DNA from 3 places in the Bradyrhizobium sp. Rc2d genome. Region 2 is predicted to be linked to each of the others. Evidence: predicted binding sites of a transcription regulator. Region 2 holds the regulator's gene; each other region holds the start of a gene.

Region 1 (10,127 bases), on a different contig from region 2:
GGCGGGAGATGTGAGCAAGGGGTGAGCGGTGAGCGCTCGCCACACATTCGGTGTCATCGCCCGGCTTGACCGGGCGATCCAGTACTCCGAGCCGTCTGTGGCTGATCGATAAGCCGCGGCGTACTGGATGCCCCGGTCAAGCCGGGGCATGACAGCTGTATGTGGGGCGCCGGGTCTTTGATTCGCAATGACGGGCTTGGCTAAGATCCCGCCTTCAGCGCCTTCTCCAGCTCCGGCATCAGCACCGTCGTGAGGTTTTGCGGCGTGACCGGTCCGACCAGCTTGTAGACGATGGTTCCCTCGCGCCCGACGACGAAGGTCTCGGGCACGCCATAGACGCCCCATTCGATCGAGGCGCGGCCGTTGGCGTCCACGCCGACGCGGCCGAACGGATTGCCGTAGCGTCCGAGGAAGCGCCGGGCGTTGTCGGCCGCGTCCTTGTAGTTGATCCCGACGAGCTGGAAGCGCTTGTCCTTGGCGAGCTCGGTCAGGAGCGGCGCCTCGTCATGGCACGGCACGCACCAGGACGCCCAGACGTTGACGAGGCTGACCTTGCCTTTGAACGCGGCGGGATCGAGCCCCGGTACCGGCGCATTGTCAGCCTGCAATCCCTCGAGCGGCGGCAGCAGCGTTTGCGGCGCCGGCCGCCCGATCAGCGCGGACGGAATCCGCGAGGGATCGCCGCTGCCGAGCCGAAACCAGAACAACAGCGCAAGGCCGAGGAAGGCGATCAGCGGCAGCGCCATCAGGAAGGTGCGGCGCTGCGGCGTCGCCGGGCTCGATTGATTGCTCATGATCGATCCGTCGCGCTGCGGCCCGAGCGGCGGGTCACGCCACTGCGATCGAGCTCGCGCAGGCGCTGCGTCTGGTTGCGATAGTCGAGCACGACCCAGCCGATCAGGATCACGACCACGAGGGCCGCTGCGGCATATGAGGTCACGATGAACGACGCGTAAGGACCGAGCGCCATCATCACGCAGCTCCAGCTTCTTTTGACGCGTTTTCTTCACGCGAACCGGCGTCCACTCCGCTCGAAAACGCGACGCGGCTCGCCTGCATCATTTGCAGGGAACGGACACGGCGGCGCAGGATCTCGTTGCGCATCGCAGCCAAGTGCAGCGTGACGAACAGCAGTGTGAAGGCGATCGCCATCACCAGCAGCGGGATCAGGAACGACTTGTCGAGCGTCGAGCCGCCCATGCGCATCACCGAGGCCGGCTGGTGCAGCGTGTTCCACCAGTCGACGGAGAACTTGATGATGGGCAGATTGATGGCGCCAACCAGCGTCAGCACCGCCGCGGCGCGTGCCGCGCGCGAGGGATCGTCGACCGCGCGCCACAGCGCCATCAGGCCGAGATACATCAGGAACAGGATCAGCACCGAAGTCAGCCGCGCGTCCCACTCCCAATAGGTGCCCCACATCGGCCGGCCCCACAGCGAGCCCGTGAGCAGCGCGAGGAAGGTGAAGGCAGCGCCGATGGGAGCAGCCGCTTTCGCGGCGACGTCGGCGAGCGGATGCCGCCACACCAGCGTGCCCAACGAGGCGATGCTCATCACGCCCCACACGAACATCGAGAGCCAGGCATTGGGCACGTGGATGAACATGATCTTCACCGTCGCGCCCTGCTGGTAGTCGTCGGGCGCAAGCGCCGACTGGTAGAGACCGATGGCGAGCAGGATGACGGTCGCAGCCGCAAGCCACGGCAGCAGACGCGCTGTCAGCGCGAGGAACCGCGTGGGATTGGCGAGGTCGATCAGCGTCATGGTATTCTGATAATCATCCGGGAGCGCTCAGGCAATCAGCACGAAAGCACGTCGCGAAAGTTGATGTGGGTCAAGGTCAGGCGGGCCCATCTCAATCGAGCCCATCTCAGTCGAGTCCATGCCGCAGGCTCGCCGCCGCGGCGAAGGGTCCGATCACGAGGCTGACCAGCGACAGCGCGCAGAGGATCGAGAACGGCGCGCCGAACGTCATCGGACCGACGATCACGGCCTGCGAGGCCGCGACCCCGAAAATCAGCACCGGAATCGACAGCGGCAGCACCAGCACGGCCATCAGCAGTCCGCCCCGATGCAGGGTCACCGCCAGTGCCGCGCCGATCATGCCGGTGAAAGTGAGCGCCGGGGTTCCCGCCAGCAGCGTCAGCGCCACCGCGCCGGTTGCGACCATGTCGAGGTTGAGCAAGAGGCCGAGCACGGGTGTTGCGACAATCAGCGGCAGGCCGGCCGCCAGCCAATGCGCCAACGCCTTGGCGGCGCAGGCGAGTTCCAGCGGCGTCCGGCTCATCGTGATCAGGTCGAGCGAACCATCCTCATGGTCGGCCATGAACAGCCGGTCCAGGGTCAGCAGGCTTGCCAGCAGCGCACCGAGCCAGAGAATGGCCGGCCCGAGCCGCGACAGCAGCGCCAGATCCGGGCCCACCGCGAACGGCATCAGCACCACCACGGTCAGGAAGAACAGCACGCCGATCAGCGCCCCGCCGCCGACGCGGAGCGCGATCCGGATGTCCCGGTGGATCAGGGCCGACAAGGCGGTCATGAGAGGCTCCCCTCGTGCCCCAAAGGCGGTGCGCTCCCTCCCCCGCTTGCGGGGGAGGGCTGGGGTGAGGGTGTCTCGGCAACGAAGACTCCCCCAGAGGAGAGAACCCTCACCCGGCGCTGCGCGCCGGCCTCTCCCGCAAGCGGGAGAGGCAAGGGAGCCCGCGGCGACGGCTGCGTCCCGGGTGAAAGAGCGAAGCTTTGCCGCTCGAAAAACTGAGGGTGAAGCCGCCTCACGCCATTCCCCCGATCCTGAGCTCGCGCGAGTCGATCCCCAATGGCGCGTGGGTCGCTGCGATGATCATGCCGCCGCGCGAAAGGTGCTCGCGCATTAGGCCGCCGAACATGTCCTGGCCGGCCACGTCCAGCGCCGTGGTCGGCTCGTCCAGCAGCCAGACCGGGCGGCGCACGGTCAATAGCCGGGCCAGTGACAGCCGGCGGCGCTGGCCGGCGGAGAGGAAGGCGGCGGGCAGGTGGGTGGCGTGGTCGAGGCCGACTTTGGTGAGGCTCTCGGCGGCATCGCAGCGCTCACCACCGAGGAAATCAGCCCAGAATGCCAGATTTTCTGCCACGCTCAGCGCCGGCTTCAGGGCATCGCGATGGCCGAGATAGTGGCATTGCTCCGGCAGCGTCAGCTCGCCGTCGCCCCCATCCAGCGCGATCGTCCCGCCGGCCGGAATGAGCAGGCCGGCGATCAGCCGCAGCAGCGAGGTCTTGCCCGATCCGTTGCGACCCATCACCGCCACGGCTTCGCCGGAGGCGGCCGCGAAATCGAGGCCGGCGAACACCTCGCGGCCACCCCGCACGCATCTGAGTCCGTGACCTGAAAGCCGCATCTCGCCTCGTTTCAACCCGCTCAAAGCCAGGCCTCAGGAAAACTTGGGGTAGCGCATGGGAATTTTTGGCTCGCGGATTGGCGCGGCACGATTGTGGCTGTGGCGGCGCGGTTAGAAAGCTTCTATAAGCCCGGAACTACTTGATGCAGCAACTCAACCTGCCCCTGCAAGCGGCCAAGCCTGATACGCTGACGGTGTTAAAATACCCTGCCGGGTATAACTAACAATTGGGATTCCTACATGACCTCGCTCGACAGCTTCAAATGCAAAAAGACCCTCAAGGTCGGCGCCAAGACCTATGTCTATTACAGCCTGCCCACGGCCGAGAAGAATGGTCTGAAGGGAATTTCGAAACTTCCCTATTCGATGAAGGTCCTGCTCGAGAACCTGCTGCGCAACGAGGACGGCCGCTCGGTCAAGAAGGAAGACATCGTCGCGGTGTCGAAGTGGCTGCGCAAGAAGTCGCTGGAGCATGAGATCGCGTTCCGCCCGGCGCGTGTCTTGATGCAGGACTTCACCGGCGTGCCCGCGGTGGTCGACCTCGCTGCGATGCGCAACGCGATGCAGAAGCTCGGCGGCGATGCTGAGAAGATCAATCCGCTGGTCCCGGTCGACCTCGTCATCGACCACTCCGTGATCGTGAACTTCTTCGGCGACAACAAGGCCTTCGGCAAGAACGTCACCGAGGAATACAAGCAGAACCAGGAGCGCTACGAGTTCCTGAAGTGGGGTCAGAAGGCGTTCTCGAACTTCTCGGTCGTGCCGCCCGGCACCGGCATCTGCCACCAGGTCAATCTCGAATATCTGGCCCAGACGGTCTGGACCAAGAAGGAGAAGATGACGGTCGGCAAGAAGACCGGCACCTTCGAGGTCGCTTATCCCGACTCGCTCGTCGGCACCGATTCCCACACCACCATGGTCAATGGTCTCGCCGTGCTCGGCTGGGGCGTCGGCGGCATCGAGGCGGAAGCCTGCATGCTCGGCCAGCCGCTGTCGATGCTGTTGCCGAACGTGGTCGGCTTCAAGCTGAAGGGTGCGATGAAGGAAGGCGTCACCGCGACCGACCTCGTGCTGACCGTGACGCAGATGCTGCGCAAGCTCGGCGTCGTCGGCAAGTTCGTCGAGTTCTTCGGCCCGGGCCTCGACCATCTCTCCGTCGCCGACAAGGCGACCATCGCCAACATGGCGCCCGAATATGGCGCGACCTGCGGCTTCTTCCCGGTCGACGCCGCCGCGCTCGACTACCTCAAGACCTCCGGTCGCGCCTCGGCGCGCGTTGCGCTGGTGCAGGCCTATGCCAAGGCGCAGGGCCTGTTCCGCACCGCCAAGTCGCCCGATCCGGTGTTCACGGAAACCCTGACGCTCGACCTCGCCGACGTCGTTCCCTCGATGGCCGGTCCGAAGCGTCCCGAGGGGCGCATCGCGCTCCCGTCGGTGGCCGAGGGCTTCTCGCTCGCGCTCAGCAGCGAGTACAAGAAGGCCGAGGAGCCGGAGAAGCGCTTTGCCGTCGAAGGCAAGGACTTCGAGATCGGTCACGGCGACGTCGTGATCGCGGCGATCACCTCCTGCACCAACACCTCGAATCCGAGCGTGCTGATCGGCGCCGGCCTGCTTGCGCGCAACGCGGCTGCGAAGGGCCTCAAGGCCAAGCCGTGGGTGAAGACCTCGCTTGCCCCGGGCAGCCAGGTGGTCGCGGGCTATCTCGCCGATTCCGGTCTGCAGAAAGATCTCGACAAGGTCGGCTTCAACCTGGTCGGCTTCGGCTGCACCACCTGCATCGGCAATTCCGGTCCGCTGCCGGAAGAGATCTCGAAGTCGATCAACGACAACGGCATCGTCGCCGCTGCCGTGCTCTCAGGTAACCGCAATTTCGAAGGCCGCGTCTCGCCGGACGTGCAGGCGAACTATCTGGCCTCGCCGCCGCTGGTCGTCGCGCATGCGCTCGCGGGCAGCGTGACCAAGAATCTCGCCACTGAGCCGCTCGGCGAGGGCAAGGACGGCAAGCCGGTGTACCTGAAGGACATCTGGCCGACGACGAAGGAGATCAACGCCTTCATGAAGAAGTTCGTGACCGCGTCGATCTTCAAGAAGAAGTACGCCGACGTGTTCAAGGGCGACACCAACTGGCGCAAGATCAAGACGGTCGAGAGCGAGACCTATCGCTGGAACATGTCTTCGACCTATGTGCAGAACCCGCCCTATTTCGACGGCATGAAGAAGGAGCCGGAGCCGGTCACCGACATCGTCGAGGCGCGCATCCTCGCCATGTTCGGCGATAAGATCACCACCGACCACATCTCGCCGGCCGGCTCGATCAAGCTCACCTCGCCCGCTGGCAAATATCTCAGCGAGCACCAGGTGCGCCCGGCAGACTTCAATCAGTACGGCACGCGCCGCGGCAACCACGAAGTGATGATGCGTGGCACCTTCGCCAACATCCGCATCAAGAACTTCATGCTGAAGGGCGCCGACGGCAACATTCCGGAAGGCGGTCTGACCAAGCACTGGCCGGACGGCGAGCAGATGTCGATCTACGACGCCGCGATGAAGTACCAGGAAGAGAAGGTGCCGCTGGTGGTGTTCGCCGGCGCCGAATACGGCAACGGCTCCTCGCGCGACTGGGCCGCGAAGGGCACGCGCCTGCTCGGCGTTCGCGCCGTGATCTGCCAGAGCTTCGAGCGCATCCACCGTTCGAACCTGGTCGGCATGGGCGTGCTGCCGCTGACCTTCGAGGACGGCACTTCCTGGCAGTCGCTGGGTCTGAAGGGTGACGAGAAGGTCACGTTGCGCGGCCTCGTCGGCGACCTCAGGCCGCGCCAGAAGCTGACCGCGGAGATCGTTTCCGGCGACGGTTCGTTGCAGCGCGTTTCGCTGCTTTGCCGCATCGATACGCTGGACGAGCTCGATTACTACCGCAATGGCGGCATCCTCCATTACGTCCTGCGCAAGCTCGCGGCGTAAGCGCGGATTTGTGAACGATGGCTCACTGCGAAGTGAGTAGAAGCCAGAACGAAGGCGGCCTATCAAAAGGCCGCCTTCGCGCGTTTTGCGGCACGTTTCGGATGGGCCCGGCCGGTGGAAAACCTCCTCCTGGACGGAAGAATGTGCTGCGCCCCGTAAGATTACGGTGACCATCAGGCGATAAGATTCCCTCTCACGAGCAATGGTGTGCGGCGTTCGACATGACAACAATGACGGCTTCTCATCCGATTTCACGTTGGTCCAGTGCCCTCTGGTCGGGTGCTCTCGGCATCTGTGCGATCGTCGCCGTCATCCGCCCTGCCGAGGCTGATCCCCGCGCCGTTGTCGAATTGTTTACCTCGCAGGGCTGCTCGTCCTGCCCGCCCGCCGACAAGATCATCGGCGATCTCTCCAAAGATCCCTCGGTCATCGCGCTGAGCATGCCGATCGACTATTGGGACTATCTCGGCTGGAAGGACACGCTGGCCGATTCGCGGTTCTCTGCGCGGCAGCGTGCCTACTCGCGCATGCGCGGCGACCGCGAGGTCTACACGCCGCAGGTCGTCGTCAATGGCTCGACCCATGTCATCGGCAGCGATCGCACCGGCATCGAGAATGCGATCGGCAAGACCGACAAGGGCATGGGCGTGATGAGCGTGCCGGTGACGATGTCGCTTGCGGGCAAGCAGATCAGCGTCTCCGTCGCCGCGAGCAACGAGCCCACAGTCTCGCATGGCGAGGTCTGGATCTGCTCGATCGCCAAGTCGGTGCCGATCACGATCACCCGCGGCGAAAATCGCGGACAGCAGATCACCTACCACAACGTGGTGCGCAACCTGCTCAAGGTCGGCGATTGGACCGGCCGTCCGGAAAGCTGGACGGTGCCGATCGAGAACTTCACGCGCGACGGCGTCGACGGCGCGGTGGTCTATGTTCAGGATGGCAACCGAGAGAAGCCGGGTGCGATGCTGGGCGCGGCGTACACGTCGCTGCACTGATTTCACGCGCGCACCAGCCTCGCACTCGCTCTAACTCCCATGGTGAGGAGCGCGCCCTTGCGCGTCTCGAACCATGCAGGCCCGGCGGATGCAGCTCGGCCTTTCATCCTTCGAGACGCCGCGCGGGCGCGGCCCTCAGGATGAGGGGGAGAGCCGGTGCATGAGGAGAGAGAGCGGGCTCGGCGAGCCGGAAACATCCCGACACAAACAAAAAAGGACCAACTTGCGTTGGCCCTCCTTGTCGCGCGTACAGACCCGATCCTGTCGACCCCGGGGGGCTGGGGGCTGAGGAATCCGGAACCGAAGGACCGGGCCAACGCACGTGAGCCTTTTCGCAGTGCAGGGCGGCAGTCGCTAGGCGGAAAAGCGGCGACACTATGATTCCTGCTAACGATCCCGTGACGGTTTGCCGCGACAAAGTTCCACCATTGCGTGTGTCCCGATTCGATGAGTCGAACGAGGAGGCCCCTTGCGGTAGGGACCGGTTGGCGCAATCATGCAACTGTCATGATGCCCGAGGTTCCGGTTGTCGCGGACGCGGGGCATGCCGTGCGATGAGGAGGCGCTTCCCATGAATCTGATGTCGGAGGATGCCGAGCCGAGCGAGCAGCGCGCGGCGGCGCGCCCCGCCGCTGCGACGACGCACCCGAATCGGGTGACGTTCAACCGCCTCGAGCTGCACCGGATTCTCAATCTCTACGGCCGCATGGTCGCCGACGGCGAGTGGCGCGACTACGCTATCGACTTCCTGAAGGACCGCGCCGTGTTCTCGGTCTATCGCCGCGCTTCGGAAGTGCCGATCTATCGGATCGAGAAGGACCCGCGGCTTGCGCGCAAGCAGGGCATGTACAGCGTGATCTCGGCGACCGGCCTGATCCTGCGCCGCGGTCACGAGCTCGAGCGCGTGCTACTGGTGATCGATCGGAAGCTGGCGGTGGTGTGAGGCTTTCGTAGCCCGGATGAGCGAAGCGACATCCGGGACTTTGCTTGCACCGTTCCCGGGTATCGCTTCGCTCACCCGGGCTACGGCATCTACTTCCCCGGCACCGTGCGCGCGCCCTCGCCGAGGTCACGTTGCATCATCACCGTATCCAGCCAGCGGCCGAATTTCAGCCCGACATTGGGATGCGTGCCGATCATCTTGAAGCCGCTCTTGGTGTGAACGCCGATCGAGCCGGCATTGGCGGAATCGCCGATCACCGCGATCATCTGTCGGAAGCCACGCGCCACGCATTCGGTGATCAGCCGCTCCAGCAGCAGGGAGCCGACACCGCGGCGGTGGAAGGAGGGGTCGAGATAGATCGAATTCTCGACCGTGAAGCGATAGGCCGGCCGCGGCCGGTAGGCCGCGGCATAGGCATAGCCGGCCACGCGACGATCGAGGATGGCGACGAAATAGGGATAGCCGCCGTCGATCAGCGCGCGATAGCGCCGTGTCATCTCGTCAAGGTCGGGCGGCTCCAGCTCGAACGTCGCGGTGCCCTCGCGGACGGCCTGCTGATAGATGGCGGTGATGGCGGGAAGGTCGGCCTCGGTGGTGGGCCTGATTTCTGGTGCGGACATGGCGGGAAGATTAGAGGCTTCCCGCGACCGCTGGAAGGGGGCTGCGCTGCTTCTCCGGCGTCATTGCGAGCCACCGGGTCCGCGCAACGCGCGGCCCGATGACAGGCTCCGCGAAGCAATCCAGAAATGCATCCGTGGAGGCACTCTGGATTGCTTCGTCGCAAGAGCTCCTCGCAATGACGGTGCCTGTGGGTACAGCCCGGCCCAAACAAAAACCCCGGCCTTTCGGCCGGGGTTCATGTCGTTCCCTCGTCCTGGCGTTAGTCGCGCTGGCCGAGGAGCTGCAACAGCAGCGTGAACAGGTTGATGAAGTTCAGGTACAGCGACAGCGCGCCGGTGATGGCCGCACGCTCTGCGATGTCGCCGCCGGCCGAGGCGTAGCCGTAGATGTAGTCGTTCTTCAGCCGCTGGGTATCCCAGGCAGTGAGGCCCGCGAACACCAGCACGCCGACCACCGACACGATGAACTGCAGCATCGAGCTGGCCAGGAACAGGTTCACCAGGCTCGCGATGATGATGCCGATCAGGCCCATGAACAGGAACGAGCCCATTCCGGTCAGGTCACGCTTGGTGGTGTAGCCGTAGAGGCTGAGCGCGCCGAAGGTCGCCGCGGTGATGAAGAACACCCGCACGATCGAGGTGTGCGTGAACACCAGGAAGATCGACGACAGCGAGATGCCCATCAGCGCCGAGAACACCCAGAACAGGATCTGGGCCGTCGAGGGTGCCAGACGGTTGATGCCCGCCGAGATCACGAACACCATCGCGAGCGGCGCCAGCATGAACAGCCACTTCAGGGGGCTCACGAACATCGCGTAGCCGAATGGCGTCAGGAACAGCTTGCCGACGCGGACGGCTTCCGGCGTCGGGACGTCCGTCACGGCGGCCATGTAGACGCCGAGCGCGGCAAGGCCCGTGATGGCCAGGCCGATGCTCATGTAATTGTAGATGCGCAGCATATAGGCGCGCAGGCCGGCATCGACCGTCGCGGCGTCAACACGCCCGGCGGCCCTGCCGAAAGGAGAAGCGTAGTTACGGTCTAGGTCCGACATGGTCGAATTCCCGTTGGTTGGTCCGGTCCGGCATGAGGGTCGCCATGCCGCCGGTTCGTCAGTTCTATCTCGGATACCGCTGCCAGCCGACTAAATTTTGGCTCACAATCGGGGCTCCGAACCCACTCGATATGTGGGAAACTAACACATTCGCTGCAACCGTCCACGCGCGGCCGAAT
Region 2 (10,127 bases):
ATTTGTCCCCCTTCGTTCTATCTGTAATCTTGCTGACGTTTCGCGAAGTTATCATCGGCGCACGTTCGAAGCGCTTGCAGCAGGCGGCGCTCAAGCTCGATCCCGGCCCGGCGCATGAGGCCGCTTATGTGAGAGAGCGCAGCGACAGCGGCGCCTGACCGGCGCAAGCCTTTAAGGAGAAGCCCTCCCCGATGGCGATCGATGCCCCATCTTCTCCCAACACCCAGCCCTGGTCCGATCGGCTGCGGCACTCGACTATCATCCTGATCGCGGCGGCGCTGGCGTTGTCGGTGGTGGTCTCGCTCGGCGAATTGTCGGCGCTGCATGCCGCGATCGTTTTCCTCTGCATCGCAGCCGCGGCGCTGATCCCCTGGCGCCTGCACGATCCCACAGCCTCGCGCGACGATGTCAGGCGCATCAACCCGGTCGAGAGCGCGGCGGTGGCTGCCGTCGTCGCCGGCATGCCGGATCCTGCGGTGCTGCTCGACCGCGCCGGCCGCGTCATCCATCTCAATGCCGCCGCCGCCCAGCTTGCACCGGCGCTGCGCAGGAACGAGCTCGCCCAGTTCGCGCTGCGCTCGCCGGAGATCATCACGGCGTTGCGCGAGGCGATCGCGACTACCGAGCCGCGGCGCGCGACCTATCTCGACCATGTCCCGGTCGATCGCTGGATGGAGCTCATGATCACGCCGGTGCCGGTGCCGACCACCTTCGGTGGCGCCGACAAATGCATGCTGATGACTTTCCACGACCAGACGCCGCTGCGCCGGGTCGAGGAGATGCGGGCCGACTTCGTCGCCAATGCCAGCCACGAGCTGCGCACCCCGCTTGCCGCGCTGTCGGGCTTCATCGACACGCTCCAGGGCCAGGCCAAGGACGATCCCAAGGCGCGCGAGCGCTTCCTCGGCATCATGCACAATCAGGCCACCCGCATGGCGCGCCTGATCGACGATTTGCTGTCGCTGTCGCGGGTCGAACTGTCGGCCCATGTCCGCCCCGACACCCTGGTCGACCTCTTGCCGATCATCCTCCAGGTCGCCGACGGGCTCGAGCCGCTGGCGCGGGAACGCCAGGTCGATGTCGAGACCCATCTGCCAGAAGCGCCCGTGATGATCGCAGGCGACCGCGAGGAGCTGCTCCGCCTGTTCGAGAACCTGATCGAGAACGCGCTCAAATACGGCGCCTCGGGCGGACGCGTCATCGTGTCGCTGACGTCAAGCGCGGCCACTGATGGAGCTCAGGAAATCCGCGTCATGGTCCGCGATTTCGGCCCTGGCATCGCGCCGGAGCACCTCCCCCGGCTGACCGAGCGCTTCTACCGGGTCGATGTCGGCGACAGCCGCTCGCAGGGTGGAACCGGGCTCGGATTATCGCTGGTGAAACATATTCTTAACCGTCATCGCGGCCGGCTCCTGATCGAAAGCGTACCCAAACAGGGCGCCACTTTTACCGCTTGTTTTCCCCAGGCCAGGCCTCCGGCATCGATGTGAAAATCGAGCGATTCCAATCGCTTGAGGGTGTCATCCAGCTGTCACGAAACCTTCGTAAAAGCACAGCCGACCGCTCCTAAAGGGGCGGCGCGGGGAGCGCGATCGGGCGCGGATGGCGCTTCGCTCCCCTGTATGGAGACCAGCATGAATTTCCTCAAAACTATCGTCGCTGCCGGCTTGGTCGCCGCATCGACGACGGCGGCGTTTGCAGCCGACATCACGGGTGCCGGTGCGACATTCCCGTTCCCGATCTATTCGAAGTGGGCTGACGCCTACAAGAAGGAGACCGGCAACGGTCTGAACTACCAATCGATCGGCTCGGGCGGCGGCATCAAGCAGATCCAGGCCAAGACCGTGACCTTCGGCGCCAGCGACGCGCCGCTCAAGGCCGAGCAACTCGAGAAGGATGGCCTCGTCCAGTGGCCGATGGTGATGGGCGCCATCGTCCCCGTCGTCAACCTCGAGGGCGTGAAGCCCGGCGAACTGGTGTTCGACGGCGAGACGCTGGCCAACATCTATCTCGGCAAGATCACCAAGTGGGACGACGCCGCGATCAAGAAGCTCAATCCGAACGTGAAGCTGCCCGCGGAGGCGATCACCGTAGTCCGCCGTTCGGACGGTTCGGGCACCACCTTCAACTTCACCAACTACCTCTCCAAGGCCAGCGCGGACTGGAAAAGCAAGGTCGGTGAGGGTACCGCGGTCGAGTGGCCGGTCGGCGTCGGCGCCAAGGGCAACGAAGGCGTGTCGGGCAACATCAGCCAGACCAAGAACTCGATCGGCTATGTCGAGTACGCCTATGCCAAGCAGAACAAGCTGACCTACACCGGTCTCGTCAACAAGGCCGGCAAGCCGGTGCAGCCGACCGTCGAGGCCTTCCAGGCCGCCGCCTCCAACGCCGACTGGGCCAAGGCTCCCGGCTATTACGTCATCCTGACCGACCAGCCCGGCGACAAGTCCTGGCCGATCACGGCGGCGACCTTCATCCTGATGCACAAGTCTGCGACGGACAAGGCCGCCTCCCAGGAAGCCATCAAGTTCTTCCGCTGGGCCTTCAAGAACGGCGGCAAGGCGGCTGAAGAGCTTGACTACATCCCGATGCCGGACAGCGTCGTCCAGCTGATCGAGAAGACCTGGGCTGCCGAGATCAAGAGCTGAAGCGAATGTCCCGGACGCGCTGCAGCGTGAAACGCTGCTGCGCAGCCCGGGACCCACAAGAACCGGGCCCCGGATCAGCGTCGCACCGCTTCGCAGCTCGCGCCGCATCCGGGGCACAACTCCGGCAACAAGCGTATAGAGAACGGGTACAGGGGATCGGCGTGGCAGAGATGGCTGTTCAGAGCGATGTAATCGACGACGCCGGACCGTATGACCGCGCCAAGGCCTTGAGCGCGTTCAAGCTCGGCGACGTCACCTTCTACTGGATCACGCGGCTTTCCGCGATCTCGGTGCTGCTGATCCTCGGCGGGATCATCATTTCGCTAATCGTCGGCGCCTTCCCGGCGATCAAGGAATACGGCCTGTCGTTCCTGTGGACGCAGCGCTGGGCGCCTTCGGCCGATCCGCCCGTGCTCGGCGCGCTCGGGCCGATGTACGGCACGCTCGTCACCTCCTTCATCGCGATGCTGATCGCCATTCCGGTCGGTCTCGGCATTGCGATCTTCCTCACCGAGCTCTGCCCGCAATGGCTGCGCCGCCCGATCGGCATGGCGATCGAGCTGCTCGCCGGCATTCCGTCGATCATCTACGGCATGTGGGGCTTCTTCGTGCTGGGCCCGTTCCTGGCCAACACCTTCCAGCCCTTCATGATCAGGGTCTTCGACGGCGTCCCGGTGCTGGGAGCGATCTTCGCAGGTCCACCGTCCTATCTCAGCCTGTTCAACGCCGCGCTGATCCTCGCCATCATGGTGCTGCCCTTCATCACCTCGATCTCGGTCGACGTGTTCAAGACGGTGCCGCCGGTGCTGAAGGAAGCCGCCTACGGCGTCGGCTGCACCACCTGGGAAGTCGTCCGCAGCGTGGTGATCCCCTACACCCGTGTCGGCATCATCGGCGGCGTCATGCTGGCGCTGGGCCGCGCGCTCGGCGAGACCATGGCGGTGACCTTCATCATCGGCAACTCGTTCCGGATCTCCTCGTCGATCTTCGCACCGGGCACCACGATCTCGGCGGCGATCGCCTCCGAGTTCGCCGAGAGCGACGGCCTGCACCAGTCCGGCCTGATCCTGCTCGGTCTGCTCCTGTTCGTGCTGACGTTCTTCGTGCTCGCGGCCGCGCGGCTGATGCTGCTGCGTCTGGAACAGAAGGCGGGGAAGTGACATGAACCCGATTTACGCACGCCGTCGCCGCACCGACATCGTCATCCGCGGGCTCTGCATCGCCGCCGCCGCCTTCGGCGTCACCTGGCTCGCGCTGATCCTGATCACGCTGCTCTACAACGGCCTTAGCGGCCTGAACCTGCAGGTCTTCACCGAGAACACGCCGCCGCCCGGCTCGTCCGAAGGCGGCCTGCTCAACGCCATCGTCGGCTCGCTGATCATGACCGTGCTCGGCGTCGGCATCGGCGCGCCGCTCGGCCTGTTCGCCGGCACCTATCTCGCCGAGTACGGCCGCAACGACAAGCTGACCTCGGTGATCCGCTTCATCAACGACATCCTGTTGTCGGCGCCCTCGATCATCATCGGCCTGTTCATCTACGGCGCGGTGGTGGTGCCGATGCGCGGCTTCTCGGCGATCGCGGGTAGCCTCGCGCTCGCCGTGATCGTCATCCCCGTGGTGCTGCGCACCACCGAGGACATGCTGCTTCTGGTGCCGAACGCGCTGCGCGAGGCGGCCTCCGCGCTCGGCCTGCCGCGCTCGCTGGTGATCAAGCGCATCGCCTACCGCGCCGCGCGCTCCGGCCTCATCACCGGCGTGCTGCTCGCCACCGCCCGCGTCGCCGGCGAGACCGCGCCGCTGCTGTTCACCGCGCTGTCGAACCAGTTCTTCAGCCTCGGCCTGAACAAGACGATGGCGAACCTGCCCGTGACCATCAACAATTTCGTGCAGAGCCCCTACGCCTATTGGAAGCAGCTCGCCTGGAGCGGCGCACTGCTGATCACGCTCACCGTGCTTGCCCTGAACATTGGCGCCCGCATCCTCGGTGCCGAGAGGACCGCAAAATGACCGACCTGTCCGTATCCGTGAGTTCCAACGGTCACCTGGCCTCGCATCCGCTGCCGGAAGCGCCCGCCAAGGTGACGGTGCGCAACCTCAACTTCTATTACGGCGAGCATCACGCGCTGAAGAACATCAACCTGACGCTCGGCACCAACCGCGTCACGGCGTTCATCGGCCCGTCGGGCTGCGGCAAGTCGACCCTGCTGCGCATCTTCAACCGGATGTATGACCTCTATCCGGGCCAGCGCGTCACCGGTCAGCTGATGCTCGACCAGACCAACATCCTCGATCCCAAGCTCGACCTCAATCTGCTGCGCGCCCGGGTCGGCATGGTGTTCCAGAAGCCGACGCCGTTTCCGATGACGATCTACGAGAACATCGCCTTTGGCATCCGCCTCTACGAGAAGATCTCGAAGTCGGAGATGGACGACCGGGTCGAGAAGGCGTTGCGCGGCGGCGCGCTGTGGAACGAGGTCAAGGACAAGCTCAACGCCTCGGGCCTGTCGCTCTCCGGCGGCCAGCAGCAGCGCCTCTGCATCGCCCGCACGGTCGCGGTGCGGCCTGAAGTGATCTTGTTCGACGAGCCCTGCTCGGCGCTCGATCCGATCTCGACCGCCAAGGTCGAGGAGCTGATCCAGGAACTGTCCGAGAACTACACGATCGCGATCGTCACCCACAACATGCAGCAGGCGGCGCGCGTCTCCGACAAGACCGCCTTCATGTATCTCGGCGAACTGATCGAGTTCGACGACACCAGCAAGATCTTCACGTCGCCGAGCGACCGGCGTACGCAGGATTACATCACCGGCCGGTTCGGCTGAGGAGACGGGACATGGGTACTGAACATACCGCAAAGGCCTTCGACACCGACCTCCAGGAGCTCACCCGCCTGGTCGCCGAGATGGGCGGCATCGCCGAGCGCATGATCGTCGATTCCGTCGATGCGCTGATCCGCCGCGACGTCGCGCTCGGTCAGCGCGTCGTCACCACCGACGCCGAGCTCGATGCGCTGCAGAAGCGCATCGAGGAGCGCGCCGTGCTCACCATCGCCCGTCGCCAGCCGATGGCGGTGGATCTGCGCGAGATCGTCGGCGCCATGCGCGTCGCCACCGATCTCGAGCGCATCGGCGACCTCGCCAAGAACATGGGCAAGCGCGTTGCGGCGCTGGAGACGGACTTCCATCCGCTAAAACTGTTTCGCGGCCTGGAGCACATGACCGACCTCGTGCAGCAGCAGGTCAAGTCGGTGCTGGACGCCTATGCCGCGCATGATCTGCCGGCGGCAATGGCGGTGTGGAAGGGCGATGAGGAAGTCGACGCCATCTGCACCTCGCTGTTCCGCGAACTCCTCACCTACATGATGGAGGATCCGCGCAACATCTCGTTCTGCATCCATCTGATGTTCTGCGCCAAGAACATCGAGCGGATCGGCGACCACGCCACCAACATCGCCGAGACCGTGTTCTACATGATCGAGGGTCAGGCGATCACCGACAAGCGGCCGAAGGGCGATATGACGACCTTCGCCACGACGGTACCGAATACCTGAGGGAGCGACGACAACATGGGCGCACGCATTATGGTGGTTGAGGACGAGGAAGCTCTCACCGAGCTTCTCCGTTACAACCTCGAAGGCGACGGCTATGACGTGGAGACGGTGATGCGCGGCGACGACGCCGACACCCGCCTCAAGGAACACATCCCGGATCTGATCGTGCTCGACTGGATGCTGCCGGGACTATCAGGCATCGAGCTGTGCCGGCGGCTGCGCACCCGTCCCGAGACCAAGCAGCTCCCGATCATCATGCTCACCGCGCGCGGCGAGGAGAGCGAGCGGGTGCGGGGTCTTGCGACCGGCGCCGACGACTACATCGTCAAGCCGTTCTCGGTGCCGGAGCTGCTCGCGCGCGTGAAGGGCCTTCTGCGGCGCGCAAGTCCGGAGCGGCTCGCCACCGTGCTCGCCTATGGCGACATCGAGCTCGATCGCGACAAGCGCCGTGTGGCGCGCTCGGGCCGGCCGATCGATCTCGGCCCGACCGAATATCGCCTGCTGGAGTTCTTCCTGGAGCATCCCGGCCGCGTGTTCTCGCGCGAGCAGCTGCTCGACAGCGTCTGGGGCCGCGACATCTATATCGACGAGCGCACCGTCGACGTCCATATCGGCCGCCTGCGCAAGCTGCTCAATCTCGGCCGCGAGCAGGACCCGATCCGCACCGTCCGCGGCGCCGGCTATGCGCTGGATGATCGGTTTGCGAAGGCGGAGCAGACGTAAGTTAGGCGGTGTTGCTTTAGCAGGCGGCTGCCACACCCTCACTGTCGTCCCAGATCCGGGACCCATAGCCACAGGGAGTGATTGTTGCGCGAAAAAGGTAGCTCCGAGTCCCCGTAACCACAGCTTGCGGTGGCTATGGGTCCCGGATCTAGGCGCGCTTGTCCGGGACGACATCGGATTTGTAGAGCCGTCATTGCGTGACGGCTGCCGTTTTGATCTCAGAACGAACTCACCGCGTGCTCGGCTTGGCCGGCGCGCGCCGGCGATCCGCGGCCGGCTGATAGGCGACGCGCGAGTGCTGGGCACAGTAGGGCAGGCCGGACAGCGCCCTGCCACCGCAGAAGAAGAAATCCGGGCTCGAGGGATCGCCGACCGGCCAGTGGCAGGTTGCCTCGTTCAATTCCAGCAGCGACAGCCGCTGGCTCATCGGCACCACGTTGTCGTAGGTGACCGGTTCGGCCTCCACCTCGACCTCGAAGGCCTGCGCCAGCGCGGTGTTGCCGCGCGAGATCGGCCGGGTCACCCGCATCATGTGCTGTGCTGGGCGCGCCTTGCGCGGCCGCGGCGCGGCCGAAGATGGGCTCTTGGCGCGGCCCGACAGGCCGAGCCTGTGCACTTTACCGATCACGGCATTGCGGGTCACATTGCCGAGCTCGGCCGCGATCTGGCTGGCCGAAAGTCCGGCCTCCCAGAGCTTTTTCAGCTGCTCGACGCGATCGTCGGACCAGGTCAAAACCGTCATTGCACCCTTTCCCTCGCTGCGCGCCGCCATCCTGGGGCCTCACAGCGAATGCCTAAGCCTTGAAAAACCCGTGCCGCCAGAATCCCTTAAGGCTCGCCGGGCGCGCTACTGACGCCCGAACGTTTACGCCGGTACATGAGGACTTAGAGGATCAGAACCGCTGCACGAGATGTCGTATCTGACAGGCCAAACGCTACAATATGGCGTGACTCCCGCGCAAGAGTCCGCCGACTCGCTTCCACATGTTCCGTGGTGAAAACCCCGCAAAATCGGCACCGCAAGACTACGGATTCAGCGTTTCGCGAGGCTTTCCGGGCGGCATTGACACCGGTCTTGCCAGGCATAAGATAGTGCCGCGTGCCGCCCTTAAAAGGCGGCACGTTTCGTTTTCCGGACCGGTCAATGGTGCGCTGCGCAAGGCATGCCAGGCAGGTCTCAACATTCAAATGCAACATCCAAGTGATGGTCATGACCAACAGCGCCGCGCCGCATCTGCTTCCCGTTTTCGCCAGGGCCGACCTTGGTTTTGAGCGCGGCGAAGGCTGCTGGCTGATCGCGACCAATGGCGATCGCTATCTCGATTTCACGTCGGGCGTTGCGGTGAACGCGCTCGGCCATGCCCATCCCGCGCTGGTCAAGGCATTGCAGGAGCAGGCGACCAAGCTCTGGCACATGTCGAACCTGTTCCAGAGCCCGGATGGCGAACGGCTTGCAACGCGTCTGTGCAACGAGAGTTTCGCGGACTTCGTGTTCTTCTGTAATTCGGGCGCCGAAGCGCTGGAATGCGTGATCAAGGTCGTGCGGCGCTATCACGCTGCCAAAGGCCATCCCGATCGCTATCGTATGATCACCTTCGAGGGCGCTTTCCATGGCCGTACGCTGGCGACGCTGGCTGCGACGGGCTCGGCAAAATATCTCGAAGGTTTCGGCCCGCCGATAGACGGCTTCGACCAGGTCCCGCATGGCGATATCGAGGCCGTGAAGAAGGCGATCGGTCCGCAGACCGCCGGCATCCTGATCGAGCCGATCCAGGGCGAGGGCGGTGTGCGTTCGTCGACACCCGCCTTTCTCAAGGCGCTGCGCCAGCTCTGCGACGAAAAGGGCCTGTTGCTCGCGTTCGACGAGGTGCAGACCGGCATGGGCCGCACCGGCGATCTGTTCGCGCATCGCCGTCTCGGCGTCACGCCCGACGTGATGTCGCTGGCGAAGGCGCTCGGTGGCGGCTTTCCGATCGGTGCTTGCCTTGCGACCGCGGAAGCGGCCTCCGGCATGACGCCCGGCTCGCACGGCTCGACCTTCGGCGGCAATCCGCTCGCGATCTCTGCTGCAAACGCCGTGCTCGACGTCATGCTCAAGCCTGGCTTCTTCGACCACGTGCAGAAGATGTCGCTGCTGCTCAAGCAGAAGCTCGCCTCCGTGATCGATCGCCATCCTGATGTCGTCAGCGAAGTTCGTGGCGAGGGTCTCCTGATCGGCATCAAGGCGGTCGTGCCTTCGGGTGATCTCGTTGCCGCCTTGCGCCACGAAAAACTGCTCACCGTCGGCGCCGGCGACAATGTCGTGCGCTTTCTGCCACCTCTGATCGTCACCGAAGCCGAGATCGAGGACAGCATCGGGCGGCTCGAGCGCGCCTGCACGGCGATCTCGTCCAGTCAGACCAAGCGGGCGGCAAGCTAATGAGCAAGTCGCCAAAGCACTTCCTCGACATCAACGAGCTCCCGCTGTCGGAGCTCAAGCGCATGCTCGCCGCATCCTCGGCCATGAAGGCGAAGCAGAAGGCGCATCAGCCGGTCAGGCCGCTCGAAGGCAAGACGCTGGCGATGATCTTCGAGCGCCCCTCGACGCGGACGCGGGTGTCGTTCGACGTCGCCATGCGCCAGCTCGGCGGCGAGCCCATCATGCTCACCGGCGCAGAAATGCAGCTGGGCCGTGGCGAGACCATCGCCGACACCGCGCGCGTGCTGTCGCGCTATGTCGACGCCATCATGATCCGCATCCTCAATCACGAGGCGCTGCTGGAGCTTGCGGCCTATGCGACCGTGCCCGTCATCAACGGCCTGACGCGCCGTTCGCACCCTTGCCAGGTGATGGCCGACCTCATGACCTATGAGGAGCATCGCGGCCCGATCGAGGGCAAGACGGTGGCCTGGACCGGTGACGACAACAACGTGCTGGCGTCCTGGGCCCACGCCGCCGAGCGCTTCAAATTCCAGCTCAACGTCGCAACGCCGCCGGAGCTCGCGCCGAAGAAGGCGATGCGTGACTGGATCAAGACGACCAATGCGCCGATCGTGCTCGGCACCGATCCGGAAGCCGCCGTGCGCGGTGCCGATTGCGTCGTCACCGACACCTGGGTGTCGATGGGCGACAAGGAAGGCGAGCACCGCCACAACGTGCTCAAGCCCTACCAGGTCAATGCCAAGCTGATGTCGCTGGCCAAGTCCGATGCGCTGTTCATGCACTG
Region 3 (10,127 bases), on a different contig from region 2:
CCGATCATCTGGCGGAAGCCGGCCGCCGCACAGGCGTCGATCAGGTCCTGGAGCAGCAGCCGTCCGATCCCGCGGCCGAGCTGCTCGTGATGGACGTAGATGGAATGCTTGGCGGTGTAGCGATAGGCCGGCCGCTTGCGGAACAGCACGGCATAGGCATAGCCGACCACCTCGCCGCGATAGGTCGCGACCAGATGCGGCAGGCGGGTCTGCTTCAGGTTCTTGCGCCGGTCGCGCAGGTCGTCCGGCTCGGGCGCGCCGGTTCCCTCGACATCGCGCGGCACGCCAGCGCGGACGTGATGGCGGTAGATCGCCAGCATCGCCTCGACATCGCTTTCGCGTGAGGCGCGGATCCGGACCTGGTCGTCACCTGTGCGCGCGATCGCTGTTTCGTTCATCGGCACCTACTCGGCAACGACATAAGTATAGAGCCCGATGCGGCCGTTCGCATCGATCTCCTTGTAGACGCCCTGGATTTCGACATCGAACCCTGGAAACGTGTTGAAGCAGGTCTCGAACATCTTGAGATAGTCGATCATGGGTTTGGCTCGTTCCGTCAGCCGCTCGCCCGGAACGATGGTGGCGATGCCGGGCGGATAGACCACGAAGGGCGTGGTCGCGATGCGGCCCGCGATCGCTTCGATCGGCAGATAATCGACGTCGTTGCGGAACAGATAGCGCGCGGCTTCGCGGGGCGGCATCGCGATCTCAGGCATGTGCTCGGGCATGAACTGCCGCGCCTGGAGCGCGCTGACATCGGCGGCGCGGAAGAAGCGGTGCATCTCGCCACAGAGGTCGCGCAGTCGCACGCCGGCATAGCGTGCCTGCCGCCGCTGATGGAACTCGGGAATGACGTCGGCCAGCAGCGCATTGTCGTCGTGCAGTTTCTTGAACGCGACGAGGCCGGAGATCAGCGTGCCGGCCTTGCTGGCCTCGACGCCAGGCGTGAGCAGGAAGAGCAGGGAGTTGAGGTCGTTCTTCTCGGGGACGATGCGGTTCTCGCGCAGATATTGCGCGACGACCGGTGCGGGGATGCCGTGCTCGGCATAGGCGCCGGTGCTGCGGTCGAAGCCGGGCGTCAGCAGCGTCAGCTTGTTCGGGTCGGTCATGGCAAAGCCTTCGGTGAGGCCGGGGAAGCCATGCCAGGTGCTGTCGGGGGAGAGCTGCCAGAGCGCGGGATTGGTGGCGAGCTCGTCGGTCGAGAGTGTTTCCCACGCGACGTTGTGCGCAGCCCCGGGGCGGCTGACATCGGGAATGGCGACGCGATCCGGCACGAACGGCTCGAAGAACCAGCGCCGGTCCGGATTTTGCTCCTTCTCCTCGAACTCCCGGCGCATCGCGCGGATCTTCTTGCGCAGCTCGATGCCGAGGCGGATCGTGTCGTCCCACAGTACTTCGCCGGAGCGACCCTTCATCATCTGTGCGCCGACGTCGAGCGAGGCGAACAGCGGATAGAACGGTGACGTCGACGCGTGCTGCATGAAGCTCTCGTTGAAGCGGCGGTGCTCGACGCGCCGCTTCTGGCCGCGGATATGGCGGTCCTTGATGTGGATCTGGGATGCCTGCGAGAAGCTCGCCAGCTGTTTGTGGGTCGACTGCGTCGCGATGATGCCGGGCGCCTCGGGGGGAAGGTCCGCAAGCCCCATGGCAAAGCGGCCGGCATAGAGCGGGTGGAATTTCATGAAGCCGGCCCAGGCCTCGTCGAACAGGATGTACTCGCAGAGATGGCCGATGCGCCTCAGGATCATGTCGGCGCTGTGGATGGTGCCGTCATAGGTGCACTGCTCGACCACGGCGACGCGGAACGGCCGCTCCTTGCGCCAGGCGTCCTTGTCGTTGACCAGCGGGTGATTGCGGATCGCCTCTCGCAAGGCCCTCTCGTCGAGCATGTCCCAGCGCATCGGGCCGATCAGGCCCCAGGCGTTGCGGATGGTCGGCACGTAGATCGGGACACCGCCATTGATCATCAGCGCGCCGTGATGGGCGGCCTTGTGGTTGTTGCGGTCGAACAGCACGAGGTCGCCGTCGGTGACGAGCGCGCCGAGCGCGACCTTGTTCGAGGTCGAGGTGCCGTTGAGCACGAAATACGTCTTCTCCGCGCCGAAGATCTGGGCAGCTTCCTTCTGCGCCCGCAGCGCGGGCCCTTCATGGGTGAGGAGGTCGCCGAGATCGAGCACGGAATTGTCGAGGTCGTCGCGGAACACGGACTCGCCGAGATGCTCGACGAAGACGCGCCCGATCGGGCTGCGGTTGTAGAACACGCCGCCATTGTGCCCCGGACAGGTCCAGAGCTGGTTGCCTTCCTCGGCATAGTCGACCAGCGCACCGAAGAACGGCGTCTTCAGCGTCTCGGCATATTGCTTCAGCCGGCTGATCAGGTTCTTGGCGATGAAGGTCGGCGTCTCCTCCGAGAGGAAGACATAACCGTCGATGAAATCGAGCACTTCGACCGGCAAATCCTCGAACCGCTTGCGACGGATCAAGAGGATGATGGGGAAATCGAGGCCCCGGCGCCGCATCAGATTGATCAGCGCTGAGGTCCGGCCCTCGAGGCCCTTCTTGCCCCAGTCCACCACCATGCAGCCGATCGCGGCATCGGTCTGCACCGCCATCTCGGCATCCTCCAGCTTGCGGGCTCGGACCACCTCGAAGCCGGAGCGCTGGATCTCCTCGATGATCTGGTTGAAACGGACGCCTTCGAGATCGTCGGCGTCGAACACAGGTGCGGCGAACAGGAAGTTGAAGCGCTTGAAATAGTCCATGTCGGGTCCCGAATGTGCAGGAGATACAGCTCTCGGCACATTCGATGACAGTTGGATGACAGGAGCCTGAGCGCTACCGGAGGGTTCGAGCGGCTTGCGGCTCAATCCATCAGCTTGTCCAGCGTGATCGGGAAGCGCCGGATGCGCTTGCCGGTGGCATGATAGACGGCGTTCGCAATCGCCGCAGGCACGCCGACGATGCCGATCTCGCCGAGGCCCTTGACTCCGAGCCTGTTGATCCGCTCGTCCGGCTCGTCGACGAAAATGACGTCGATGTCGTGAATGTCGGCATTCACGGGAATGTGGTACTCGGCGATGTTCGCGTTCATGATGCGGCCGAAGCGGTGATCCATCACCGTCTCCTCGTGCAGCGCCATGCCGATTCCCCAGACCACGCCGCCCATGATCTGGCTGCGGCCCGTCTTGGTGTTCAGGATGCGCCCGGCGGCGACCGCGCTCACGACCCGCGTCACGCGGATGACGCCGAGCTGCTCGTCGACCTTCACCTCGGCGAAAACGGCCGAATGCGTGTTGCGGGCATGCGACTTGTCCTCGGCGAACTGGTTGAGCTTCTGCTTCTCGATCCGCTCGATCTTGCCATGGCGCATTACATCGGCGATCGAGACGGCACGGCTCCTGTCGTCGGCCTTGGCGACGGTTCCGTCGACGAGAATGATATCTGGCGCATCGACGCCGCCGAGTGGCGAGGCGGGCATCGCCTTGGCGTGACGCGCGAGCTCCCGGCGAATCTCCTCGGCCGCTCCTAACACGGCGTGCGCGCTCGAGGCGGCCATCCACGAGCCGCCCTCCACCGGCGCCTGCGGCAGGGTCGAGTCCGCGAGCCTGACGCTGATGTTCTCGATCGGCAGCCCGAGGGCATCGGCCGCTACCTGCGACACGATGGTGTAGGTGCCGGTGCCGATGTCGGATGCGGCGCAGGAGACCTCGGCATGGCCGTTCGACGTCAGAACGATGCGGACGGCGACTGGCATCTGCAGTGCCTCCCACACGCCTGTCGCCATGCCCCAGCCGACCAGGTCGTTGCCGTCGCGCATGGAGCGCGGCGCGGGATTGCGCCGGGCCCAGCCGAAGGCTTCTGCGCCCCTGGCATAGCATTCGCGCAGCTGCTTGCTGGTGTAGGGGAGGTCCCCGCTCTGGTCGCGATCCGAGTAGCACTTCAGCCGCAGCTCGATCGGGTCGAGCTTGAGCGCGACGGCCAATTCGTCCATGGCGCATTCGAGCGCGCAGACGCCCGATGCCGCGCCCGGCGCGCGCATGTCGCAGGGGGTGGCGACGTCGAGGTGGACGAGCTTGTGGGAGAGGCGGCTGTTGGGACTCTTGTAGAGCTGCTCCCCCCAGCCGGTATCGTTGCGCGAGAAATCCTCAAACCGCGAGGTGACGGCAATCGCTTCGTGGGTGACGGCATCGAGCGTGCCGTCAGGCTTTGCGCCGAGCGCAACGTGCTCGATGGTCATGGGACGGTAGCCCAGGCCATACATCTGCTGCCGTGTCAGGACGACACGGACGGGCCGCTTGAGCGCGAGCGCGGCGAGCGTCGCCAGCACCACCTGGTATTGCGGCCGCAGACCGGAGCCGAAGGCGCCGCCAACATAGGGCGAGAGCACGCGGATGTCGTCCGGCTTCTTTCCGAAAACGCTGCAGAGAAACTTCTGGACGTTCTGGACGCCTTGGGTCTTGTCATAGACCGTAAGCCTGCCGTTGCCGTCCCAGACGGCCGTTGTCGCATACAGCTCCATTGGGTTGTGATGCTCGCTCGGAATGACATAGTCCGCGTCGTGACGGACGGCCGCCCGCGTCAGCGCTGCTGCCGCGTTACCGCGCGGCTTGTGCGGCTGATCCACTTTGGCAGCCTTGCCGCGTTCGGATTCGAGATCGGTCGCAAACGCCTCCTGCTCGTATTCAACGCGAACGCGGGTTGCGGCAAACTTGGCGGTTTCCCAGTCCTCCGCCACGACCAGCGCGATCGGCTGGCCGTTGAACTTGATCCTGTCGTCATAGAGCGGGCGGAAGGGCGAGCCCTTCTCCGGCGCCACCTCGTCCTTCCAGGCTTCGTCCTTGTCGGCGAGGGGCGGGCGATGCGCATGGGTGAGCACGTCGACCACGCCCTTCACCTTCAGCGCCTCGCTGGGGTCAAGCCGAGCGATGCGCCCGCGCGGAATGGTGGCCTCGACGACGAAGCCATGAAGGAGGTGGTCTGCTGCGAATTCGCCGGCATATTTGGCGGCGCCGGTGACCTTGGCCCGGCCATCGACGCGGGACGTTGGTGTTCCGACATAGGCGTTCATCGGGCCCTCACGCGATCTTCTTGTAAGCTTGTGATTGCGGTGTGGCGCTTGCGGCCTGCATCAGCGTACGCACGACGGCTCGGCGCGCGAGCTCGATCTTGAAGCCGTTATGTGAGCGAGCGGTTGCTCCCTGCAGCAACAGATCGGCGGCGTGCCCAAAATGGTCCGGCGTTGCCGCCTGGCCGCGCAGAGCCGCTTCGGCCTCGAGGCTTCGCCAGGGCTTGTGGGCCACGCCGCCGAGCGCCAGGCGCGCTTCGCTGATTGCGTTTCCTTCCAGTTCGAGCGCGGCCGCGACCGAGACCAAGGCAAAGGCGTAGGACAGCCGGTCGCGGATCTTCAGATAGCTGTAGTTCTGCGCAAAGCCGCGCGGCGGCAGCTCGATTGCGGTGATGATCTCGCCGCTGCCGAGATTTGTATCGACATGAGGCTTGTCGTCCGGAAGCCGATGGAAATCGGTCAGCGCGATGGTGCGCTGACCGGTGGGGCCTGCGATATGCACGAGCGCGCTGAGCGCGGCCAGCGCCACGCTCATGTCGGATGGATTGGTCGCGATGCAGGACGTGCTGGTGCCGAGGATTGCGTGGTTGCGGTTGAGGCCATCGAGTGCCGAGCAGCCGGAGCCGGGGCTTCGCTTGTTGCAAGGCGTCGCCGTGTCATAGAAGTAGGCGCAGCGCGTTCGCTGCATCAGATTGCCGCCGACCGAGGCCATGTTGCGCAGTTGCGCGGAGGCGCCGGCCAGGATGGCGCTGGCGAGCAGGGGATAGCGCTGCTCGATCAGCGGATGGTAGGCGAGATCCGCATTCGGCACCAAGGCGCCGATGCGCAGGCCGCCATTGGCGGTCTCGTCAATGTGGCGGAGCGGCAGGCGGGAAATGTCGATCAGCCGGGAGGGCCGTTCGACATTCTGCTTCATCAGGTCGATCAGGTTGGTGCCGCCGGCAATCAGCTTCGCGCTCGGATCGGCGGCCAGCAGGCGAATGGCGTCGGCGACATCGCTTGCGCGGGAATACTGGAAGTTGTTCATGACCGGCCCATTGCCTGCTCGATCGCAGCCACGATGTTGGGATAGGCGCCGCAGCGGCAGAGATTGCCGCTCATCAATTCCCGGATCTCGTCAGCGTCCCTGGCGTGGCCTTCGGCCATGAGGCCAGCTGCCGAGCAGATCTGTCCTGGCGTGCAATAGCCGCATTGGAATGCGTCGTGATCAATGAAGGCCTGTTGCAGGGGATGCAGCGCGCCGTCCTTGGCGAGGCCTTCGATCGTGGTGATCTCGGCGCCATCCTTCATGATGGCGAGCGTCAGGCACGAATTGACGCGCCGACCGTCGACGAGCACGGTGCAGGCGCCGCATTGACCGTGATCGCAGCCTTTCTTCGTACCCGTCAGCGCAAGATGATCACGCAATGCGTCCAGCAGCGTGGTCCAGGGCAGAAGATCGAGGGTGTGACTGACACCATTGACGATGAGATGAATCGGAGTGCGTTCGGGAATTTCATGCGTGACATCGCCCATGTCCTGCTCCCTGCAGGCGACCGAGCCTGAGACGTCAGCCGTGCTGACGCGGGGGCACGTCGCTTCCGCTGGTCAATGGCGTGCAACGGACAAGCGGCCCCTTGGTTCCTTGTCGGGAATTGGGTGCGCCCGCGGCGCAGCGGTCAGCGCTTCGCCTCGCCGAACACCACGGTCGGCACGGCGCGGTTGACGATCTCGCGCAGCGCGAAGCTCGATTGCACCCGCGCAACGCGTGGCAGGCGCGACAGCTCGGTACGGTGGATGCGTTCGAAATCCTGGATGTCGCGGGCGAGCACGATCAGGATGTAGTCGTCTGTGCCTGACATCAGGAAGCAGCGCACGACGGAGGGGCACTTCACCACCTCCGCCTCGAACGCCTTCAGCGCGTCGTCGCTTTGGCTCTCCAGCGCGATCCGGACCAGCACCGTCGTCGTGAGGCCAAACTGCGCCAGATCGAGCGCGGCTTGATAGGCCTTGATGTAGCCATCGTCCTCCAGCGCCTTCTGCCGCCGCGCCATCGCCGTGCTCGACAGGCCGATCTTGTTGGCGAGCTCGGTGTGGCTGGCCCGCGCATTGGTCGTGAGTTCCGCGAGGATGGCGAGGTCTTTCCGGTCGAGGGCCAAGGTTTTGTTTCCAGCGTGAAAGGACATTTCCGCGCCGGAAACCGGCGCGCCAGGCGCGAACCTAGCGGATATTTGCACGAAACCAAACTGCCGCCATCGCTACGATGATGAACGGAATCAATGCTTTGGAGGAGGGGTTGAAAGATGCGCGTCGGTGTTCCCAAGGAGATCAAGGTGCAGGAATATCGCGTCGGGCTCACCCCAGGCGCGGTCCGTGAATATGTCGCGGCCGGCCACCAGGTGACGGTCGAGACCGGCGCTGGCAGCGGCATCGGCGCCTCCGACGACGTGTATCGACGGGCAGGGGCCGCGATCGCTGAAAGCGCCCGCGAAATCTTCGCCAAATCCGACATGATCGTGAAGGTGAAGGAGCCGCAGAAAAGCGAATGGGCCCAGCTCCGCGAAGGCCAGATCCTGTTTACTTATCTTCATCTTGCGCCGGACCCGGAGCAGGCCAAGGGCCTGCTTGCCTCCGGCTGCACTGCGATCGCCTATGAGACCGTCACGGACGCGAACGGTCACCTCCCGCTGCTCGCGCCGATGAGCGAAGTCGCCGGCCGCCTCGCCATCGAGGCCGCCGGCGCCGCGCTCAGGCGGTCGGCCGGCGGCCGCGGGCTGCTGCTCGGCGGTGTTCCCGGCGTGCAGCCGGCGCGGGTGGTCGTGCTCGGCGGCGGCGTGGTGGGAACGCAGGCGGCGCGGATGGCCGCAGGGCTCGGCGCCGAAGTCACGGTGATCGATCGTTCGATTCCGCGGTTGCGCCAGCTGGACGATCTCTTTATCGGCCGCGTGCGCACCCGCTTCTCGACGATCGAGTCGGTCGAGGAGGAGGTGTTCGCTGCCGACGTCGTGATCGGCGCGGTGCTGGTGCCGGGCGCCAGCGCGCCGAAGCTCGTCACGCGCGCGATGCTGACATCGATGCGGCCGGGCGCGGTGCTGGTCGACGTCGCGATCGACCAGGGTGGCTGCTTCGAGACCTCGCATCCGACCACCCACACCGAGCCGACCTATGAGGTCGACGGCGTCGTGCATTACTGCGTCGCCAACATGCCGGGCGCGGTGCCGGTGACCTCGAGCCAGGCGCTGAACAATGCGACGCTGCCGTTCGGATTGATGCTGGCGAACAAGGGCTTTGCCGCGGTGCTGGAAAATCCGCACTTGCGCAACGGGCTCAACGTGCATCGCGGCCGAATTACCAACAAGGCGGTGGCGGAAAGCTTAGGATTGGAATTCGCGCCGGTGGAGAGCGGGCTGGCGGCTTAGTTTTTTCCTTCTCCCCTTGCGGGAGAAGGTGGCATAGGCGGCCTTCCGCCGCCGTTCTCAAGAACGCCGAAGCGAAGCTTCGGCTGTGGTGCCGGATGAGGGGTTGTCTCGGCGAATTCATTGAGAGTTGGTCTCGCGGAGACAACCCCTCACCCGGCTTCGCTTTCGCGAAGCCACCCTCTCCCGCAAGGGGAGAGGGTGCACCGGTGTTGCCGCTCCAATTCAGTCATACCTTCGTCAGCTTGTACTGGCCCAAATCCGGATCGTGGGTCATGCGCCAGTAATCCACGAACCGCCAGGGCATCGCCGAAAATACGCGGCCGCTTGCATTGCGATAGTAGGTGCTCATGCCCGGGTGGGTCCAGATCATCGCCTCGTGCTCGGCGTCGACCTTGCGGACGTAGTCGTCGAGCACGTCCTGGCGGACGTCGATGGCGGCAACGTCGTGTTCGATCATGTCGACCAGGCACGCCGAGATGTAGCGGCTCTGGCATTCCGACTGGAAGATGACGCTGCCGCCGTGGGCGGGGCCGGAGTTCGGCCCGAGCATGCAGAAGAAGTTCGGGAAGCCCGGCACGGTGAGGCCGAGGAACGCGGTCGGATTGTCGTTGGCCCAGGCCTCGCGCAAATCCTTGCCGGCGCGGCCGCTGATGTTGAGGCGCGCGGCCATTTCCGTGACCTTGAAGCCGGTGGCAACGACGATGATGTCGGCGGGACGGTGCTTGCCGTCGGCGGTGACGATGCCGTTCTGGTCGAAATGGTCGATGGTGTCCGTGACGAGCTCCACGTTGGAGCGCGTCAAGGTCTTGAACCAATTGTTGTCGAGCAGGATGCGCTTGCCGTAGGGCGGATAAGTCGGCACGCATTTTTCGATCAGGTCGGGCCGGCTCTGTAGCTCCGATAGGATGAAGTCAGTGAGTTCCTGCCGGTGCCGGTCATTGCCCTTGTTGACGGCGCGCTCCGGATGCGGCCAGGCCGGATCCTTGCGCAGGAAGGGCAAGAGGCCGTCGCCATAGCGCCAGAACATGTTGAAACGGTACCACTGCACATAGAACGGCAAGTGCGCGAGCAGCCAGCGCGCGCCTTCGCTGATCGGATCGGCATAGCCCTTCACCGGCCTCGCCCATTGCGCGCTGCGCTGGTAGACGGTGACGGAGGCCGCGCGGCCGGCGATCGACGGCACCAGCTGCATCGAGGTCGCGCCGGTGCCGATCACGGCGACATGTTTGCCGTCGAGATCGATACCGTCGGACCACAGCGCAGAGTGCAGGATCGTGCCCTTGAAGTTCTCCTCGCCCTTGAAGCGGGCGCGGGAAGGGTCGTTGAGCTGGCCGATGGCGGAGACCAGCGCGGTGGATTCGAACGTCTCCTCGCCGTTCTCGGTCTTGAGCGTCGAAACCCAGCGTTGCCTTCCTTCATCCCAGCGTGATGAGGTCAGCTCGGTGTTGACGCGCAGATGCTTGCGGATGCCGTATTCGTCCGCGACCTTCTGCAGATAGCCGAGCAGCTCCTCACGCGGGCAGAAATAACGCGTCCATGCGTTGCGCGAGCCGAAAGAGTAGGAATAGGAATGGTTCGGCGTGTCGACGCCGCAGCCGGGATAGCGGTTGATCCACCAGGTGCCGCCGAGCTCGGCGTTCTTCTCGACGATGGTGTAGGGGATG

Evidence for each region. Region 2 encodes PhoB, which activates phosphate uptake and scavenging genes when phosphate is short. Its sites were predicted from a motif close to TGTCATNNANCTGTCAT; they were not measured.
Region 1: a site for PhoB is predicted at 7,826-7,842, ahead of BLV07_RS29775 (DUF2794 domain-containing protein). Genes of this name have one in related genera too.
Region 3: a site for PhoB is predicted at 2,807-2,823, ahead of BLV07_RS27740 (Orn/Lys/Arg family decarboxylase). Genes of this name have one in related genera too.

What each region holds. Positions count from the first base shown of each region.
Region 1 is NZ_FNCU01000030.1:23,865-33,991, forward strand. It holds gene BLV07_RS29730 (septation protein A) at 1-25, shown strand, start outside; gene BLV07_RS29735 (DsbE family thiol:disulfide interchange protein) at 201-794, opposite strand; gene ccmD (heme exporter protein CcmD) at 791-976, opposite strand; gene BLV07_RS29745 (heme ABC transporter permease) at 973-1,764, opposite strand; gene ccmB (heme exporter protein CcmB) at 1,871-2,539, opposite strand; gene ccmA (heme ABC exporter ATP-binding protein CcmA) at 2,772-3,374, opposite strand; gene acnA (aconitate hydratase AcnA) at 3,615-6,335, shown strand; gene BLV07_RS29770 (DUF1223 domain-containing protein) at 6,557-7,333, shown strand; gene BLV07_RS29775 (DUF2794 domain-containing protein) at 7,905-8,276, shown strand; gene BLV07_RS29780 (GNAT family N-acetyltransferase) at 8,366-8,896, opposite strand; gene BLV07_RS29785 (Bax inhibitor-1/YccA family protein) at 9,157-9,948, opposite strand.
Region 2 is NZ_FNCU01000007.1:64,883-75,009, forward strand. It holds gene BLV07_RS11805 (putative bifunctional lysylphosphatidylglycerol flippase/synthetase) at 1-158, shown strand, start outside; gene BLV07_RS11810 (ATP-binding protein) at 192-1,490, shown strand; gene pstS (phosphate ABC transporter substrate-binding protein PstS) at 1,635-2,648, shown strand; gene pstC (phosphate ABC transporter permease subunit PstC) at 2,819-3,808, shown strand; gene pstA (phosphate ABC transporter permease PstA) at 3,810-4,655, shown strand; gene pstB (phosphate ABC transporter ATP-binding protein PstB) at 4,652-5,470, shown strand; gene phoU (phosphate signaling complex protein PhoU) at 5,482-6,198, shown strand; gene phoB (phosphate regulon transcriptional regulator PhoB) at 6,214-6,921, shown strand; gene BLV07_RS11845 (GcrA family cell cycle regulator) at 7,151-7,663, opposite strand; gene BLV07_RS11850 (aspartate aminotransferase family protein) at 8,132-9,340, shown strand; gene argF (ornithine carbamoyltransferase) at 9,340-10,127, shown strand, end outside.
Region 3 is NZ_FNCU01000026.1:42,570-52,696, forward strand. It holds gene BLV07_RS27735 (GNAT family N-acetyltransferase) at 1-398, opposite strand, end outside; gene BLV07_RS27740 (Orn/Lys/Arg family decarboxylase) at 405-2,762, opposite strand; gene BLV07_RS27745 (xanthine dehydrogenase family protein molybdopterin-binding subunit) at 2,864-5,068, opposite strand; gene BLV07_RS27750 (FAD binding domain-containing protein) at 5,076-6,092, opposite strand; gene BLV07_RS27755 ((2Fe-2S)-binding protein) at 6,089-6,580, opposite strand; gene BLV07_RS27760 (Lrp/AsnC family transcriptional regulator) at 6,724-7,203, opposite strand; gene ald (alanine dehydrogenase) at 7,348-8,463, shown strand; gene BLV07_RS27770 (flavin-containing monooxygenase) at 8,690-10,127, opposite strand, start outside.